4 regions of the Microbulbifer sp. ARAS458-1 genome follow, and region 4 is predicted to be linked to each of the others. Evidence: predicted binding sites of a transcription regulator. Region 4 holds the regulator's gene; each other region holds the start of a gene.
What was found. The regulator PhoB, encoded in region 4, activates phosphate uptake and scavenging genes when phosphate is short. The targets are predictions, from matches to a motif close to TGTCATAAANNTGTAACA.
Positions count from the first base shown of each region.

Region 1: the regulator PhoB is predicted to act here: its motif matches at 2,055-2,072, upstream of AAFH99_RS16020 (ethylbenzene dehydrogenase-related protein).
Region 2: the regulator PhoB is predicted to act here: its motif matches at 1,886-1,903, upstream of ppk1 (polyphosphate kinase 1).
Region 3: the regulator PhoB is predicted to act here: its motif matches at 1,448-1,465, upstream of AAFH99_RS05535 (PhoX family protein).

Region 1 is NZ_CP155838.1:3,842,693-3,846,962, reverse strand. It holds gene AAFH99_RS16025 (DUF1566 domain-containing protein) at 1-363, opposite strand, end outside; gene AAFH99_RS16020 (ethylbenzene dehydrogenase-related protein) at 360-2,006, opposite strand; gene AAFH99_RS16015 (TonB-dependent siderophore receptor) at 2,197-4,270, shown strand, end outside.
Region 2 is NZ_CP155838.1:1,370,628-1,374,897, reverse strand. It holds gene ppk1 (polyphosphate kinase 1) at 1-1,737, opposite strand, end outside; gene AAFH99_RS05470 (Ppx/GppA family phosphatase) at 1,913-3,415, shown strand; gene AAFH99_RS05465 (YdiU family protein) at 3,412-4,270, shown strand, end outside.
Region 3 is NZ_CP155838.1:1,386,516-1,390,785, reverse strand. It holds gene AAFH99_RS05540 (TonB-dependent receptor plug domain-containing protein) at 1-1,308, opposite strand, end outside; gene AAFH99_RS05535 (PhoX family protein) at 1,584-3,539, shown strand; gene pstS (phosphate ABC transporter substrate-binding protein PstS) at 3,585-4,270, opposite strand, start outside.
Region 4 is NZ_CP155838.1:748,246-752,515, reverse strand. It holds gene AAFH99_RS03000 (chorismate--pyruvate lyase family protein) at 1-178, shown strand, start outside; gene ubiA (4-hydroxybenzoate octaprenyltransferase) at 215-1,114, shown strand; gene phoB (phosphate regulon transcriptional regulator PhoB) at 1,245-1,949, shown strand; gene phoR (phosphate regulon sensor histidine kinase PhoR) at 2,248-3,567, shown strand; gene traF (conjugal transfer protein TraF) at 3,638-4,270, opposite strand, start outside.

The DNA of each region.
Region 1 (4,270 bases), 920 kb from region 4:
AAAGTAACAGTCGCCGTTATTCGGGGTGCCGATGGTTGTGGGAGCCCCTCTGTGAGCAGCGGGCTGGGCAGTAAATTGATCGTTGTCAGGCACGTCAGCCCAGGAATTGTCGTACCAGGAGTAAGTCCAGAGGCCGTCGTGAATATTTTCGCTGTCGGTTTTCACTTCCCATAAACGCCCGCTGCGGTGGTCGCACACACAAGACCAGGGGCCGGACCAGATCGGCAGCGGCCCACCGGAAGCATCAATTTTTGTGAAATGGTATGGGGCGGGCCTGGGATCTTGCGGCTGGTGCAGCGCGGTGGTCAGCAGTGCGCTGGAGGGCAGTAAAAGCAGAATCAGTGAGCGTTGCCAGATTTTCATTGGAGGGGCTCCGCGGAAAACTGCAGGCGGAGGGCGCGGGTATGACGGGTGTGGGCTATCTGGGAGCGGTCAAACGCCGAAACCCACAGACAGGTGCCCTCTGCAATGGGGACATCCAGGGCCGAGCCGGTAACCCGTTTGCGCGCCATTTCCAGGTTCCAGTAGCCATCTTTCCATTCGCCGCGGGCACGTACATCGGCACGGTCGCCTTCGAAGCGGTTGGAGTTGTACATCACCGAAGGCATCCGGGTACCTTCGGGGAAGCGTGCATCCTGCGCGGCGGAGTATGGTTGGTAGTCAAACCAGGGGATCACCCATTCGGCCTTTTCTCTGAGGTTTTCTCTGTCATCGTTTTGCAGCGCTGCCAGTTGCATCGGATCTGCGGGCAGGCGTTTGGGAACGATGGTGGTGGGTTTGTACCACTGCCAGTTCATCACATAGGCGCCGGATTCTTTCCCGTCCTGCTGGTAACCGGCGGTGTAGCGGCGCTCTCCTGGGCGCATCTGGTCTGGCGGGCCGATAAAGTTATCGTCGGCGAGATACATATCGTTGGTGCGCACCGCTTTCCAGTGCCACAGGTCGTGCAGCTGCCCGTCGCTGCTGTAGTGGTAGCCTTTGCCGTGCCAGTTGGCGGGGCGATCGGATAGTGGCTTGCGACCCAGATGCGCGGTGCCGGCGGCGCCAAAGCTGCAGTTGGAAGAAAGCAGCACTGCAAATTTGTCTTCGTAATGGCGGGTTTCATCGAAATGGTGAAAACCCTGTTGCTGCACTTCCCAACCATTTGCTGTTTTCAATAACGGCAAATGCACTAGGCTGCGGGTGGCATCTCGCCAGCGCGCCGACAGAAAAAATTCTTCACCGTTGGTCAGGGCACGCAGCGTGATCTCGGTGGCGCCATCGTCAAAGTTGGCGCCGCCGTCGGTGTAAACGGTAATGGGCGCGGCCCGTTGCCACTGGGGTTCATTCGCGCGGCCGTCGATTTCGATGGGAGGGTGTTGCGGGTCAGTCAATGGTATCTGCGTGACAGGCAATGGCAGCTGGCTCTGGTCGACGGTAGCAATCCAGCCGGTGGTAAACAGTAACAGTGTGAGGGCGAGAGTCCCTGCGCCCGCAAGCAGGCGAGTGTGTGAGCGCTGCCCGCCCTGGGGGAGACAGATACGCAGCAGCGAATGTCGCCCCCAGCGGGCCAGGTAGAGCCCCGCGTGCAGTGCCAGGTAGCAGAGCATCGCCAGGGCACCCAGATAGTGCCAGTCGCGGAGATGCCACTGTGTGCCTATAAATAGCAGCCAGCCACTGGCCAGCGACAGCAGCAAGACGGGGTAGCCAGCGCGGATAATAGCCCGATGCCAGCCTGGCCAGCGCCAGGCACTGAGGGAGCGCAACCGGTAACTCAGGGTTGCGCCGTCGCGAAAAGCGGTGAGCAGACGGTGGCCGACATAGAGCGCGGCAGCGAGAGTGATCGCGAGGGCACTGAGGAAGTGCAGTCCCACTACTTCTCCCTGAGGCAACAGCTCTTCAAAGCGGGCGACTTCCGGGCGCGCGAGGCTCGCAATGCGCAAGCCGGTGAACAGGCTGCACAGTACCGCGATAGCGGCAACGCCGTGCAGCAGAACCCAGCGCAGGCTTTTGCGATCAGCTGCCACGTGATCCCCTTATTCCCTCAGCCAAAGGGCGGCAGAGTAAACCGGCCGGATGGCAATTCAATGACACCGGCCGTTCGACCTATTGAATGAACTTTTGCAGAAAAATCTAAATGAGAATCTATTGCATTACGTGTTGTGGTTCTTTAGACTCGCGTTCCAAATTCAAGGGGTAGTTCCTGGGGACTCAATAATGCAATCAAATCAACGTATTTTCGCCGGCTCTCTGCTGGCTGTTGCACTGGCTGCGGCCAATAGCGCCATTGCGGCCGAGGAAGGCGAAGCGGCAACGTCGATCGAAGAAATGACCGTTGTTGGTGTGCGTGAAAAGCGTGTCAGTCGTGGTGCCACTGGCCTCGCGCTGGCCATCAAGGACACCCCCCAGTCCATCAGTATCGTCGATCAGCGCACGATGGAAGACTTTGGTGTCACCGGCGCCAACGATGCGCTGGAGCTGAGCACCGGGGTAAACGTCGATCAGTACGAGACCAACCGCGCCACCTACAACTCCCGCGGTTTCGAGATCCAGCTGACACAGGTGGATGGTCTCGGGATGACCAATGACTTTGGCACCGTTGTGGGACAGCTGGATACCTTCCTGTTTGAAAAAATCGAGCTGATTCGCGGCGCCAATGGCCTGCTGACCGGTGTGGGCAACGCCTCCGGCACTATCAACTATGTGCGCAAGCGCCCTACCAATGAAACCGGTGGCATCGTCGATTTCCGTGGTGGCTCCTACGGCTACAAACGTGCCGCAGCAGATTACAACCAGGTGCTGACCGAAGATGGCAGCTGGGCCGGTCGTGTGGTTGTTGCCTACGAGGACAAAGATTCCCATATCCGCGACCAGCACGATGAGAAGCTGTCTGTATACGGTGTGGTTGACGGCCAGATTGGCACCAACGGTGTACTGACCGCGGGCCTGACCATCCGCGATGACAAGCAGGATTCTCCCATGTGGGGATCGTTGATCCTGTTCTACCCCGACGGCAGCATGGCGGACTTCGATACCTCCACGTCCACCGCGGCGGAATGGGCTTACTGGGATACCGAATCCAGAACCGCATTTGTTGAATATACCCACCAGCTGCCCGAGGGCTGGGAAGCCAAGTTCACCTACAACCGCCATGAGAACGAAACCCAGTCCAAACTCCTGTACGCCTGGGGCAGTTACATTAATGAAGATGGGACTGGTCCCCTCGGCTGGCCGTATCGCGGTGCTACTGACAGCACCAATGATCTGCTGGACGTGAACCTCTCCGGTGCCTTCACTGCCTTCGGTCAGGAGCACACGCTGATCACCGGCCTCAGCCACTCCATGCGCGAAACCGCTTCCGCATCGGCGGCATTTTCCGATGAATTTTTCTATCTGCCGCTGCCAATTCCACACGGTGGCAAAGACTACCCGGAACCCGACTGGGGAGATATGTCTCCCGCGTCCGCCGGTGAACAGGAGCTGACCCGACTGTACGCCGCCGCGCGCCTGAGCATCACCGACGCGCTCAACGCGATCGTGGGCGTGAACTCCATCAAGCTGGCGCGGGAAGGTAGCTCTATCTACGGCGGTGGTGTGTCCCAGACCTACTACCCGGATACCGAAGAGACCAGCCCGTATATGGGGCTGACCTACGATTTCACCGACAATATTCTCGGCTACGTTTCCTACTCCGATATTTTCCAGAATCAGGACCAGACCGATATCAACCGTGTCTATCTGGACCCGATGAAAGGTGTGAATATGGAAGCGGGTGTTAAGGCCGAGTGGTTCGACAACCGCCTGTTGACCACCGCCGCGGTATTCAGTGCAGAGCAGCAGGGCCTGGCGACTTACGCAGGCCAGATAGATGGTACTTCCTGGTACGCCCCCAAAGACGTCAAGTCGGAAGGCTTCGAGATCGAAGCGGTGGGGCAGGTCACCGACAATACCAACCTCACCGTGGGGCTGACCCATCTGGATCTGACCGGCCCCGATGGCAACGACATCTACGAGTGGGTACCGCGCACCACCGCCCTGGTACGTTTTGATACTCGCCTGGATGCCGTGCCGCAGCTGCGAGTGGGTGTGAACGGTCGCTGGCAGTCAGACATTGTCGGCAGCTACGCCGAGCAGGACGCCTTCTTCCGTGCGGATGCTTTTGCATCCTATGAAGTGAGCGAAGCGGCGACGGTGCGCCTCAATATCAACAACCTGTTTGATGAGAAGTACGTGGAAGGCCTCGCATACGGTGCCATTTACGGGGCTCCCCGTCACGGCCAGGTGTCTTTCC
Region 2 (4,270 bases), 620 kb from region 4:
ACTGATTACCTTGATATTGTCGGACAGCCCCTTCTCCTGACACTGCAGCGCGCACATGCTGCGCACAATGATCCGCACCCGCACCCCAGCGACACTTGCCCGGTACAGATATTCGATGACTTCACGGTCCACCAGGTTGTTGCACTTGATGAACACTTCCGCAGGCTGCCCCGCCGCAGCTGCCGCGATTTCTCTGTCGATGGCCGCCAGGATGTTGGGCCGATTACTATGGGGCGAGCTCCAGATGTGGTTGTAATCCGGCTGCAGGTGGGGCTGCTTGATAAAGTCGAATACCCGGTAGGCATCCTGTCCGAGCCTGGTGTCGCTGGTAAGCAGGCTGAAGTCACAATAAAAGCGTGCGGTGCTCTCGTTAAAATTTCCGGTGCCGAAATGGCTGTAATAACGGTCGCGTCCACTCTCTTCACGCACGATGGATATCAGCTTGCAGTGCACCTTCAATCCTGGCACGCCGTAGATCACCTCTACGCCGGCATCGCTCAGCTCATTGGACCAGTGAATATTTGCCTGCTCGTCAAAGCGCGCCTGTAACTCCACCACAGCGGTAACCTGTTTCTGGTTCCGTACCGCATTGACCAGCGCCGCCACCACCCGGGAGTTTTTTGCTACCCGATACAGGTTGATACGGATTTCCCGCACCTTGGGGTCAATGGCAGCAGAGGCCAGCAGCTTCGTGATCACCCTAAAATCGTGGTACGGGTAGTAGCAAAGCCGGTCCTTTTCATCGAGCCAATCAAAGATATTGGCGCTGTCCGGCAAGGTGGGCAACGGCTTGATGGCGCGGTAGGTGTGCTGTCGGCTGTCCGCGGGGAAGCTCATAAAATCCTTGGAATTATGGTAGCGTCCTCCGGGGGTATAGCTGTCGTAGCGCCCCATCTTGAGCTTTTTCTTGATCAACTGCAGCAGCGCTTCCGGCATAGTGGAGTCGTACACCAGACGTACCGGCTCTGCCTGTTTACGCTTCTTGAGTGACTTTGCCACCCGGTCAACAATATTCTGTGTAACATGCTCGCCGAGCTCCAGCTCTGCATCGCGACTGATTTTAAAGGTGAACGCGGCCGCCCTGTCGATGGGCAGCACATAGCGAAATACATCCACCAGACAGGCGCGAATCACATTGTCGAGCACGATATAGACTTTTTCGTGCTTTTTTTCCCGATGGGGGATGGCAATAAAACGAGGCAGGATGTCGGTAGGAATTTCCAGAGCGGCAAATCGCAGGCTGCCATCCTCGAGCTCCAGATAAATACCGAAGTAAATACTCGCTTCATTCAGCAGTGGCATGGTATCGCGATCATCGATAAAGAAGGGCTCGAGCTCCGGCAGCACTTCCCGATGGAAATATTCCTCCACATACTCCCGCTGTCCGTCGGTAAGCTGGCGCTCATTGATCAGATGAATATTGTGCTTGCCCAGATCCTTCAAAACCTTGGTATAGGCATTACCGAAGCGCGCCTGCAGGCGTAACACTTTCTCGTTGATATTGCCGAGCAGCTCCGAAAAATCCTCTTTCTTCCGACTGCCCTTGGTAAATGTGGCCAGGCGGCGCACATCCGCTACGCGAACCCGGTAGAATTCATCCAGATTGTTGGAGAAGATGCCCAGAAAGCGTACCCGCTCAATCATCGGTACACTCTCGTCCTCCACCTCCTGCAGTACCCGGGCGTTGAAAGACAGCCAGCTGAGTTCTTTGGGATAGATCGGAATGTCGTTTGCCATACTCTCTACTGCTGTTTCGGTGGAGGATGTATCAGCGCTGCTGCGTGCAGCGGCATCCAAGCCTACCGGCAGCGTGTATTTATTCGGTTTCAAGTGAGTGAACTTCCATTGAAGCCATAGTTCAGTACCGCACATTTTGCTACATTTTTGTTACAGCGATTTGACAACGAAAACCATGACAACAGAGCCCACAACCGCCACGTCTCACGATGGTCCCCACGAACGCTACGCGGCCCTGGACCTAGGCTCCAACAGCTTCCACCTGCTGCTGGCAGAGTTTCGCGATCAGCGCATGGTGCGTCTGCACACCGATCGTTCCATGGTCCGCCTGGCGGAGGGCCTGGATGCCGAGCGCAATCTTGACCCGTTGGTGGCGGAGCGGGCTCTGGAAGCCCTGCGTCGCTTTGCGCCAGTTATTCAGGACCTGCCACTGGATAATGTCCGTGTAGTGGGAACCAACACCCTGCGCGCTGCCAGCACGCGCGCCGACGGTTTTCTCGAGTCCGCGGAGGCGATCCTTGGCGCACCCATCGAGATCATCTCCGGTATCGAGGAAGCGCGCCTGATTTATTCCGGCGTTATGGCTGCCGCAGAAGGGCCGACACGACTGCGCTGCGTGGTGGATATTGGCGGCGGCTCCACTGAACTGGTGCGCGGAATGGAAGCCCCGCGTCAGCTCCAGAGTATCGGTATGGGCTGTGTGGCCTTTAACCGGCGCTTTTTCGACAGCGGCAAAATCGATAACGGAAAACACAACAACTTTGTCCGCGCCAGGCGCGCCGCCCAGGCTGAACTGCAGGAATTGCAACATATGGCGGACGACGCGCTGGTGATGGGTGCATCGGGTACGGTCAAGTCGGTCGCCCGGGTACTCAACGATGGCGAGTTACTGCCCATCCTGCGCGAGGATATCGATGCGCTCGCAGACAAGGTCGCCCGGTTCAAGACCGTTGACGCGATCGAGCTGCCTCATCTCGACCCGGAGCGCCGCCCGGTGTTTGCCGCCGGCCTCGCCATCCTGCACGGCATTTTTCGCGAGCTGAATATCCAGGAAATGCACGTCTCACCCTACGCCATTCGCGAGGGAATAGTGCACGATCTCGCGGGCCGCGCATCCGGCGGTGACCGCCGCGCGGATACCATCGCCAATCTGATAGAACGCGGTGAAATCGACCGTGAGCAGGCAAGGCGCGTTGCCCATACCGCGTTGCAATTTTTTGGCCAGCTCAACCCACACGCATTACTCAGCCAGCGTCGCCTGCTGCAGTGGGCCGCAGATCTGCACGAGATCGGACTGTCGCTGTCCCACAGTAGCTTCCGCAAACTGGGTGCCTACATGATTGAGCACGCGGACATGGCGGGCTTCAGCAGATGCGAGCAGGAAAATCTCGCCTATCTGGTGCGCAACCAGCGCGGCGACATAAAATCCGTACAGGAACATTACGGGTTTCACCCCAACAACGATCTACTGCTGTGTCTGCGGCTTGCCTGTATCGTACACCGGGATCACGTGGACCGGGCCATTGATGGCCTTCACCTGTCTGCGGACGGGCCCGGCTACCGGCTGCAGGCACCAGCCGAGTGGCTATATCAGTTTCCCGCGATAGAAGACCTGTTGTACATGGAAGTCGACTGCTGGGATAGCAAAAACATCAAACTGGCCCTGAGTTCCCCGTGACGACTGGCACCCCGCTGAGCAGATTGCACCTGCACCAGCACTACGCTGACCTCGGCCCGGAATTCGGAACCCCCACGCCGCCGGCCCCGCTTCAGCAGCCCCACATCATCCACGTCAATCCGGCGGTGATGGCATTACTGGGGCTGGAAGCCACGGATATAGGCCATCCGGACTGGGCCCAGTTGACCACTGGCGCAAAACTTTTTCCCGACAGTATGCCTTTCGCGATGAAATACACCGGTCACCAGTTCGGCAGTTACAACCCCGAGCTGGGAGATGGCCGCGCCCTGCTGCTGGGGGAGGTCGAGCACCAGGGAAAACGCTGGGACCTGCATCTCAAAGGTGCAGGTAAAACCCCCTACTCCCGTTTTGGTGACGGTCGCGCCGTGCTGCGTTCCACCATCCGTGAATACCTGGCCGGGGAGGCACTGACGGCACTGGGTATCCGCAGCACCCGAGCACTCAGTATCGCTGGCAGCCGTGAAGCGGTTGCCAGGGAGAAAATGGAAGCCGGCGCGGCGCTGATTCGCGTGGCCCAGAGCCATATCCGCTTCGGGCATTTTGAATACCTTTTCTATACCCGCCAGCTGGAAGCGCAGAAAAAACTGGTGGAGTTTGTATGCGCACAATTCCTGCCACAAATCGTCGACGAACCCATACAGGCCCAAGCGGAAGCGCTGTTACGCTTTACCGTCAAACGCAGCGCCGAGCTGGTGGCGGGCTGGCAGTCCGTTGGCTTCGCCCATGGCGTGTTGAACACCGACAATATGTCGATCATCGGCGATACCTTTGACTTTGGCCCCTACGGCTTTCTCGATGACTACGAGCCCGGATTTATCTGCAACCACTCGGATC
Region 3 (4,270 bases), 640 kb from region 4:
GATGTCATAACGCAGACCGCCTTCCAGGCTGAGGTTTTCTGCCATATCAAAGGTCAGCTTGGCGTATGGAGCGACACGAGTTTCCTCGATGTCCGCATCCACGTCGAAGAAACCGGCCTGCAGACCAGAACGCTCGCTGGCGCCATAGGAAAGGCCGGTCTTCAGCTCGGTCGCACCCAGCGCGATTTTATAGCTGCCTTCTAGGGAGTAGTTCTTGTCCTCGATAAACAGAACCTCATCGCCCTCTTCCACACCTTCGGAAACACCGTCGTCAAACTCTTCCTCAGTTTCGAAGTTGACGGTGTCTTCCTTGAATTGGGAGAGAGCCGCAGAAAGCTCCAGCTCACCGGAACCCAACGCGGTAACGTACACACCGTCGATACCCCAGCTGGTCTGGTCAATCTGCTCTTCCTGAGTGGAGATCGCTACCAGGTCACCCTCGCTACGGCTGATCACATCACCTTCGTATTCGGTAACCAGCTCGTTTTCGGTGCGGTCGGTGAAGACGTAGTAGGCGTTAAATCGTACCTCGGAGGTGTCATCCAGCTGGAGACCGAGAGAACCGTTCAGAGAATTATCGTTGCCGTCACGGGTATCTTCTTCGAAGGCATAACCTTCCAGTGCTTCCTCATCGAAGTAGGCTTCGGTCTTACGCTTTGGGTTGAAGCGTTCCTGGATATTCGCACCCAGCCAGAAGTCATAACTCTCACCGGCGTGCGCGATGGCAGCGGAGCCAATGGTGCGGAAGTCTTCGGAGTCGGCGTAGTAGGTGCTGCCCAGGCGGGTAGTAATACCTTCCAGCTTGGCGCCATCTTTCAAGATCACGTTCAGAGAGCCAGCGACGCCCTGAGAAGTCATGTCCGCCGACGGAGAGCGGATAATTTCGATACGCTCAACCAGCTCGGACGGGATACGGTCAACAAAGAAGGTGCGGTCAGCGCCCTGGCCGGGGATCGGACGGCCATTGATCAGAACTTCAGTGTACTCGGCGTTCATACCACGCAGCTGTACGGCGTCGTACTCAAGAACGTCAGAAGTGAAGGCAACACCCGGGGTGCGCTTGAGCATCTCACCAACCGTCAGCGGCTCAAAGCGCTGAAAGAAATCCAGATCGAAAGACAGTGTCGGGTTGATATCGTCGGTACGATCGCGGTACACGTTTGTGCCGGTTACCACAATCTCCTCGACACCGGAGCTTGCGCTCATGGCTACAGATTCATTAGCTGCGCTCTGGGCAGCGGCGTTGACGCTGATGATAGCCGCGGCAAGAGGCGCCACCATCTTCAAATTAAATACAGGCTTAGTCATAGTTCCCCGTCCCCATTAAGGAATTGGATTTTTTGTACAAGAAGCAGTGGTCGACCGGTGTCATGACGTGCATTGCCAGGTCCGGCCTGTTGATTTGTGCGCGCAGGCTAGACTTGGCATGTGAAATTTGCGTTACCGTTTTTTTAAATTTGTCATATAGCGCCTGTAACCTTGCCTTCGAAATCGCGAACCATCTCCGATAATGCAGGTACGGCAGACGCTTCTGACCGATTACCCGGGCCTGCCGGGGAAGAGAACTGAATGGTGAATAATTTATGACAAGCCACAAAGAAGAAGTCATTTCCAAGGAGCAGCCCGCCAGCCTGACGCGTCGCACCCTGTTCAAGGCCCTTGGCGCCGCCACCGCGGCCACCACCGGCGCATCTCTGCTTCCCGGTTGCGGCACAGAAACCAATAACCGAGGCAGTGAAAACCTCAGTTTCAAAGAGATCCCTCACGCACTGGATTTCAAACATCACCTGCCGGAGGGCTACAGCGCCGATCTGCTGCTGCGCTGGGGCGATCCATTGGACGCGTTTGCAGAAGCTTTCACCCCGGACAAGCTCGACGCGAGAGAACAGTCGCGCCGTTTCGGATACAACAATGATTTCATCGCGTTTATGCCTCTGGCCGCGGACGCCGCACCCGGCGAAGGCGACAAGCACAGCCTGAGCAGCAACAGCGAGCGCGGCCTGCTGTGTGTCAACCACGAGTACACCCAGCCGCACCTGATGTTTGCTGGCTATACGGAAGACAGTTCGGTCCGAGGCACCAGTGATGCGCACATCGCCATCGAACAACAGGCCTGTGGACACAGCGTGGTCGAGATCGAGCTGACCGCGCAGGGCTGGCAGCCGGTACTGGGCAGCCCCTACAACCGACGCATTACCCTGACCACTGCGATGGATATCGTCGGTGCCGCCGCCGGCGATAAGCGCCTGCAAACCAGTGAAGACCCCAGCGGCACTCAGGTGTACGGCACTGTGGGTAACTGCGCTGGCGGAAAAACACCCTGGGGGACGGTGCTGATTGCCGAAGAAGGCTTTGGCGGCGCCTTTCAGGGCGACCCCGACAATGTGGCGGATGAGGTAGAAGCGCGTAATCACCACGGGTTCGGTATCGAGGAAGGTAACCGCAATTGGGGTGACTACGATCGCCGCTTTGATATCACAATGGAACCCAACGAGCCCAATCGCTTCGGCTGGATGGTGGAATACGACCCCTATGATCCGGAGTCCAAGCCCCGCAAGCTGACCGGTCTCGGTCGTTTTGAACACGAAGGCTTTACCGTGGTAAGCAAGCCCGGCGAGCCCATCGTGGCTTACGGCGGCGATGACGACGAACACCAGTTTGTGTACCGCTTCGTCTCCAGCGATGTTTACCGCCCTGGGGAAAACACCCACAACCGTAAACTGCTGACCGACGGCACGCTGTACGCTGGCCAGTTCAAGGAAGGTGGCGTCGGTACCTGGCTGCCGCTGGTTTTTGGGCAGGGCCCACTCACCCCGGAGAATGGCTTCCGCAATCAGGCGGATGTACTGATCGACTGCCGCCGCGCTGCCAGGCTGATGGGGGCCACCCCCATGGACCGCCCGGAAGATGTCGAAACCAACCCGGTGAATGACTGCACCTATGTCATGCTCACCAAAAACAAAAAGCGTAAGCCCGGAGATGAAAATCCGGCCAACCCGCGCGCGCGCAATACCGCCGGCCACGTGCTGGAAATCGTGCCGCCCGGGCGCAGCGGGTTGCGCGACCACGCCAGTGATACCTTTCAGTGGAACACCTTTCTACTGGGCGGTAACCCCAATGCGGAACACCCGGCAGAACGCGGCGCCTATGGTCAACAGCAAGCGGGCAATATCTCCGCCCATGGCTGGTTTGCCAACCCGGACAATGTCGCCTTTGATCAACGGGGAAACATGTGGATCGCGACAGACGGCTGCGAAGATTTCGGTTTTCACGATGGCCTCTGGGCCATGGCAACGGAAGGTGAGCTGCGCGCAGCGCCGAAGCACTTTTTCGGTTGCCCGGTAGGCGGTGAAATCTGCGGCCCCGAATTCACTCCAGACGGAAAAACCCTGTTCGTCGCGGTACAACACCCAGCGGATGCGGACAATTCCACCTTCGACAACCCCCTGCACCGCTGGCCGGACAACGATCCCAAACTGCCGCCGCGTCCATCGGTGCTTGCGATCCGCCGCAACGACGGGGGCAGCGTCGGCAGCTGACCGTCCATGCGCAGTCAGCTCACGGGCAGCGACCGCTGTGGTGCATTATTGCGGCTGGGGTAGCGGCCCGCTGGCGCCGCGGGAATCGAAATACTCGAGAAGTTTCCTGCGGCCACTTTCCGGGAAGGGGATGTAGCCCATCTCCTCCACGACTTCCTGGCCCTCACCCAGGCCGTAGTGAACCATCGCACTCATTACCGGGTACACATCCGGGTTGCGGTAGGATTTGCGCATAATCAGCCAGGAGAAGCTGATGATCGGATACCCGTTTACCCCTTCGGGGTCGGCAATGTTCTGCCTGGTAAGCCGCCCTTCGAAACTGACCAGTGCGGACTGGAAGCTCGCCGGCCCAGGCGCGACCATATTGCCAGCGCGATTTTCCAGCAATGCCATAGGGAGTTTGGAATTTTCCGCATAGGCGTACTGCACGTAGCCGATCGCACCGGGCACCGAACCCACCATTCTGGCGATACCGGCATTGCCTCGCGCGCGTATCAGGCTTCCGCTTTCTTTCAGCTCAGATGGCCACTGCGGATCTTTCGACGCGCCAATTCTTTCAGCAAAAGACTTACTATACGCCTCGATGTGCCTGCTCATATGCAGCGTCGTGCCACTGGCTTCGGCGCGTGCCACAAGCGTTATTTTCTGGTCCGGCAGGTCTGCTTCAGGGTTATTTTTTTGCACCTGTGGATCATTCCAGCGGCGAATCTCGCCAAGCAGTATTTTTGCCA
Region 4 (4,270 bases):
CGGCCCCATCGTCCTCAACCGGCTCAAACGCAACTCCCAGTGCCAGCTGGCAGAGCTGGACCAGAGCGAAGCCCATGCCTGGGGCCGCCGCTCCACCTTCTGGCTGCACGACAAACCTCTGCTGGTTGCAGAGACCTTCCTCAGCGGGTTCAATCCCCACAAACCGCCAATGACCTAGTGCCCTGAAGAAACGGGAAAGAATACGGGAACTGCCATGCAAGCCATTCGCCAACAAGTCCAGCAGCGCTTCGCGCAGCACTGGCCCAGCGTACAGCCCTACTGGCAACTGGCGCGACTGGACAGGCCCATCGGCTCACTGCTGTTGCTGTGGCCAACCTGGGCCGCACTGTGGATTGCCGCCAAAGGCTGGCCGGGGCTGCACCTGTTTGTGGTGTTTACCCTGGGTGTAATTCTTACCCGCGCCGCCGGCTGTGCCATCAATGACTTCGCCGACCGCGAGATCGACGGCCACGTAAAGCGCACCAGCCAGCGTCCCCTGGCCACTGGCGCCGCCACCCCAAAAGGCGCACTGATGCTGTTCGCCGGCCTGATGCTGCTGGCATTTCTGCTGGTGCTCACCACCAACAAACTGACCATTTTGCTGTCACTGCCGGCGCTGGTGCTGGCCTTCTGCTATCCCTTCGCCAAACGCTACACCCATTTGCCACAGGTGGTACTGGGTGCGGCGTTCAGTATGGGAATCCCTATGGCATTTGCCGCGGTCACCAACGCGGTGCCGGCGGTAGCCTGGGTGCTGTTTACCGCAAACCTGCTTTGGACCGTGGCCTACGATACCTTTTATGCCATGGTTGACCGGGACGACGATCTGAAGATCGGGGTGAAATCCACAGCCATCCTGTTCGGCGATATGGACCGGGCGATGACCGGCTGCCTGCAGGGCATGGTGATTCTGGCCTTACTGATGCTGGGAGGGCGCGCGGAGCTCGGTACGCTGTATTACTGCGGGGTTGCGGCGGCGGGCGGGCTATTTTGCTATCAGCAGTGGCTGATTCGCGATCGGCAACGGGAACCCTGCTTCAAGGCATTTCTCAATAACAACTGGGTCGGAATGGCAATTTTCCTGGGTATTTTTTCTCATTATCTGTGGAATTAGGCGCAAGCGGCCACCCGCAAACCGGGCTTCCCGTACGGCTGTCATATTTTTGTCACTAAAGTGACGTTAAATGGCCACTCTAGAATAGTCAGTTAAATGACAATCACTTCAGTTAGGGTATGGCAGGCAGATGCACAGCAAGACGATCCTCATAGTCGACGACGAAGCCCCGGTGCGGGATATGTTACGGGTAGCTCTGGAAATGGCGGATTACCGTTGTCTTGAGGCGGAAAATGCCCAGGCGGCCCACGCGCTGGTAATCGATGAAAAGCCGGATCTGATTCTGTTGGACTGGATGCTGCCGGATGTTTCCGGTGTTGAGCTGGCCCGCCGCCTGAAGCGGGATGAACTGACTTCTTCGCTGCCGATCATCATGCTTACCGCTAAGGGTGAGGAAGACCACAAGATCAAGGGTCTGGAGACCGGTGCGGACGATTACATTACCAAGCCGTTTTCACCCCGCGAGCTGGTAGCGCGCCTGAAGGCGGTGTTGCGCCGCGCGGGCCCGAGCACGCCGGAGGAGCCGCTGACCGCGGGTGGCCTGGTGCTGGATCCGATCAGCCACCGGGTGACGATCAATGGCAATCCGGTGGATATGGGCCCGACCGAGTTCCGCCTGCTGACGTTTTTCCTGAGTCATCAGGAGCGCGCTTACACCCGTACCCAGTTGCTGGACCATGTTTGGGGGGGCAACGTGTATGTTGAGGAGCGCACCGTGGATGTTCACATCCGTCGCCTGCGCAAAGCCCTGACCGTCGATGGCCACGAGCGCTACATCCAGACCGTGCGCGGCACCGGCTACCGCTTTTCTGTACAGACCGCGGAAAGGGTGTAACCTACACCCAAGAATTGTAGAGGGCTCCGTAGCGGGTCCTGTGGCGGTCGAGCCCCGGGTATAAGTTTTTGAAAAAATTGTCGGGAGCAATTTTCAGCAGCTTTAGCTGCCCGTAGGGCTGAGCACAGGGATGTGCTCAGCTAAACCGCTGTGAATACTTCCCTGTACGCTGCGTCGGCGACATCCCTGTCGCCGACGCTTTCAAAAACGCTTACCCGGCACTCGACCTTCGCTTAGAACCTCGGTAGTTTTTCCAGTTACCGGGTTTACCTACCTGAAACAAGATGGCCAAACCATCATGCTCGATCGCAGTATTGGCGAGTTTTCCCGCTTTATCATTATCGCCCTCGGCACCACCATTCTCGGTTTTGCCAGCGGCCACTGGTGGCTGGCGCTGTGCGCTGGTCTTGCCGCCTATGTTTTCTGGTTGCTGTGGCAACAAAATCAATTTGATCGCTGGCTCGCCAACGGCCGCCGCGGCCCGGCGCCGACGAATTTTGGCGTGTGGGGGGATATCACCGACGATTTCTACCGCATGCAGCGCCGTCACCGCAAAGAGAAGCAGAAGCTGCACGCGATGCTGCGGCGGGTTCAGGACAGCACCAGTGCATTGCGCGAGGGTATTGTGGCGCTGGAGGACGATGGCAATCTGGCGTGGTGGAATCCGGCCGCCGGGCAAATGTTGCGTTTACAGACGGACGATGCAGGCCAGCCACTGGTCAATTTTGTGCGCGACCCGCGTTTTGTCGAGCATATGTACGAGCGTATGGGTGGCGGCAAGCGGGCGAATCAGCAGCCGATCACGCTGCCGGCACCGGGGGATGATTCACGGATTCTACAAGTGGAGGTGACGCGCTTCGGCCAGGATGAGGCGCTGGTGATTGTGCGGGATATTACCCGGCTGCATAACCTGGAGCAGATGCGGCGGGATTTCGTGGCGAATGTTTCCCATGAGCTGCGCACGCCGCTGACGGTGATCGCCGGTTACCTGGAGACGCTGCAGATGAGTGGCCAGGCGCCGCGCAATTGGGACAGACCCCTGGGGCAGATGAGTGAGCAGACGGTGCGTATGACCAGTCTGGTCAACGATCTGCTGCTGCTGGCGCGGCTGGAGACATCCGAACGCGACAGTGGGCGCGACCAGGTTTCGGTGCGCGAGCTGATGGAGCGGGTGGCTGGCGAGGCCCGCTCACTGAGTGGCGAGCGCCACGTGATTTCCGTAGCCTGCGATGAGGATTGCACGATTACCGGCGACGCCGGCGAGCTGCACAGTGCTTTCGCCAACCTGGCGTTCAACGCGGTGAAGTACAGCCCGGATGGCGGGCCGATTGAGCTGCGCTGGCGCACTGATGCCAGCGGCGGGCATTTTTCGGTGAAGGACTCCGGTATCGGTATAGACCCGATGCATATTCCGCGCCTGACGGAACGCTTCTACCGGGTGGACGCCGGTCGCTCCCGCGAGAGTGGCGGCACCGGTCTGGGTCTGGCAATCGTGAAGCACGTGTTGCTGCGCCACAGCGCAAATATGAGTGTCACCAGTGTACCCGGCCGCGGCAGTACTTTTACTCTGAACTTCCCCACCCAGAAGCTGACCCAGGTCAGTTCTGAGGCGAGTTAATAAAGTAATCAAACAGAAAGGGGCCAGCAGGCCCCTTTTTTATTTTTGCCTGTTTATCAGCAGCGGAGTCTTACAGCTCCATACCAAACTGCAGCGCCGCACCCAGGGTGTCCCCTGAGGATTTGATCGCCGACAGATGGAAGTGCAACACATCGAATGGGCTGAATCCGATACCTGCGGTCAGTGCGCCATCGTAAGTGTCCTTGAGGTCGTGGCGGTAACCCACCCGCAGCTGCACCCAGTCGAACAGGTCCGCTTCCGCGCCCAGGCGCAGTACTTGCACTTCACCGGCACCATCAAACAGCTCTACGGCATTCAGATCAGCATCCGCCAGCAAAGTGAACACCTCACCGGTGTAGCCAACACCCGCAGTCAGCTGCGGATCCAGTTGGATCTCCACACCACCCTGCACGGTGTCGTATTCCTGAGCAATGGCATTTCGCAGGGAGACACCGCCCTGCAGCTGGCCGAAATTGATCGTAGCGCCCAGATCCAGGTTGAAATTGGTGTGTTCCAGGGTGTAGTCATCGACCTCGAAATCGTCGCTGTCGAAGTTGGCGATGGTTTCGATGTATTCGATGGACTCCACGCGCTGGTACTTGGGCGTTACGCCGAGGGACACCTGATAGTCCTTGAAGGTAAAGTTGCGTGCGGCGGCGAAACCGATCTCCTGCATCGAGTAACCGAAGGCTCCGGCCGCGGT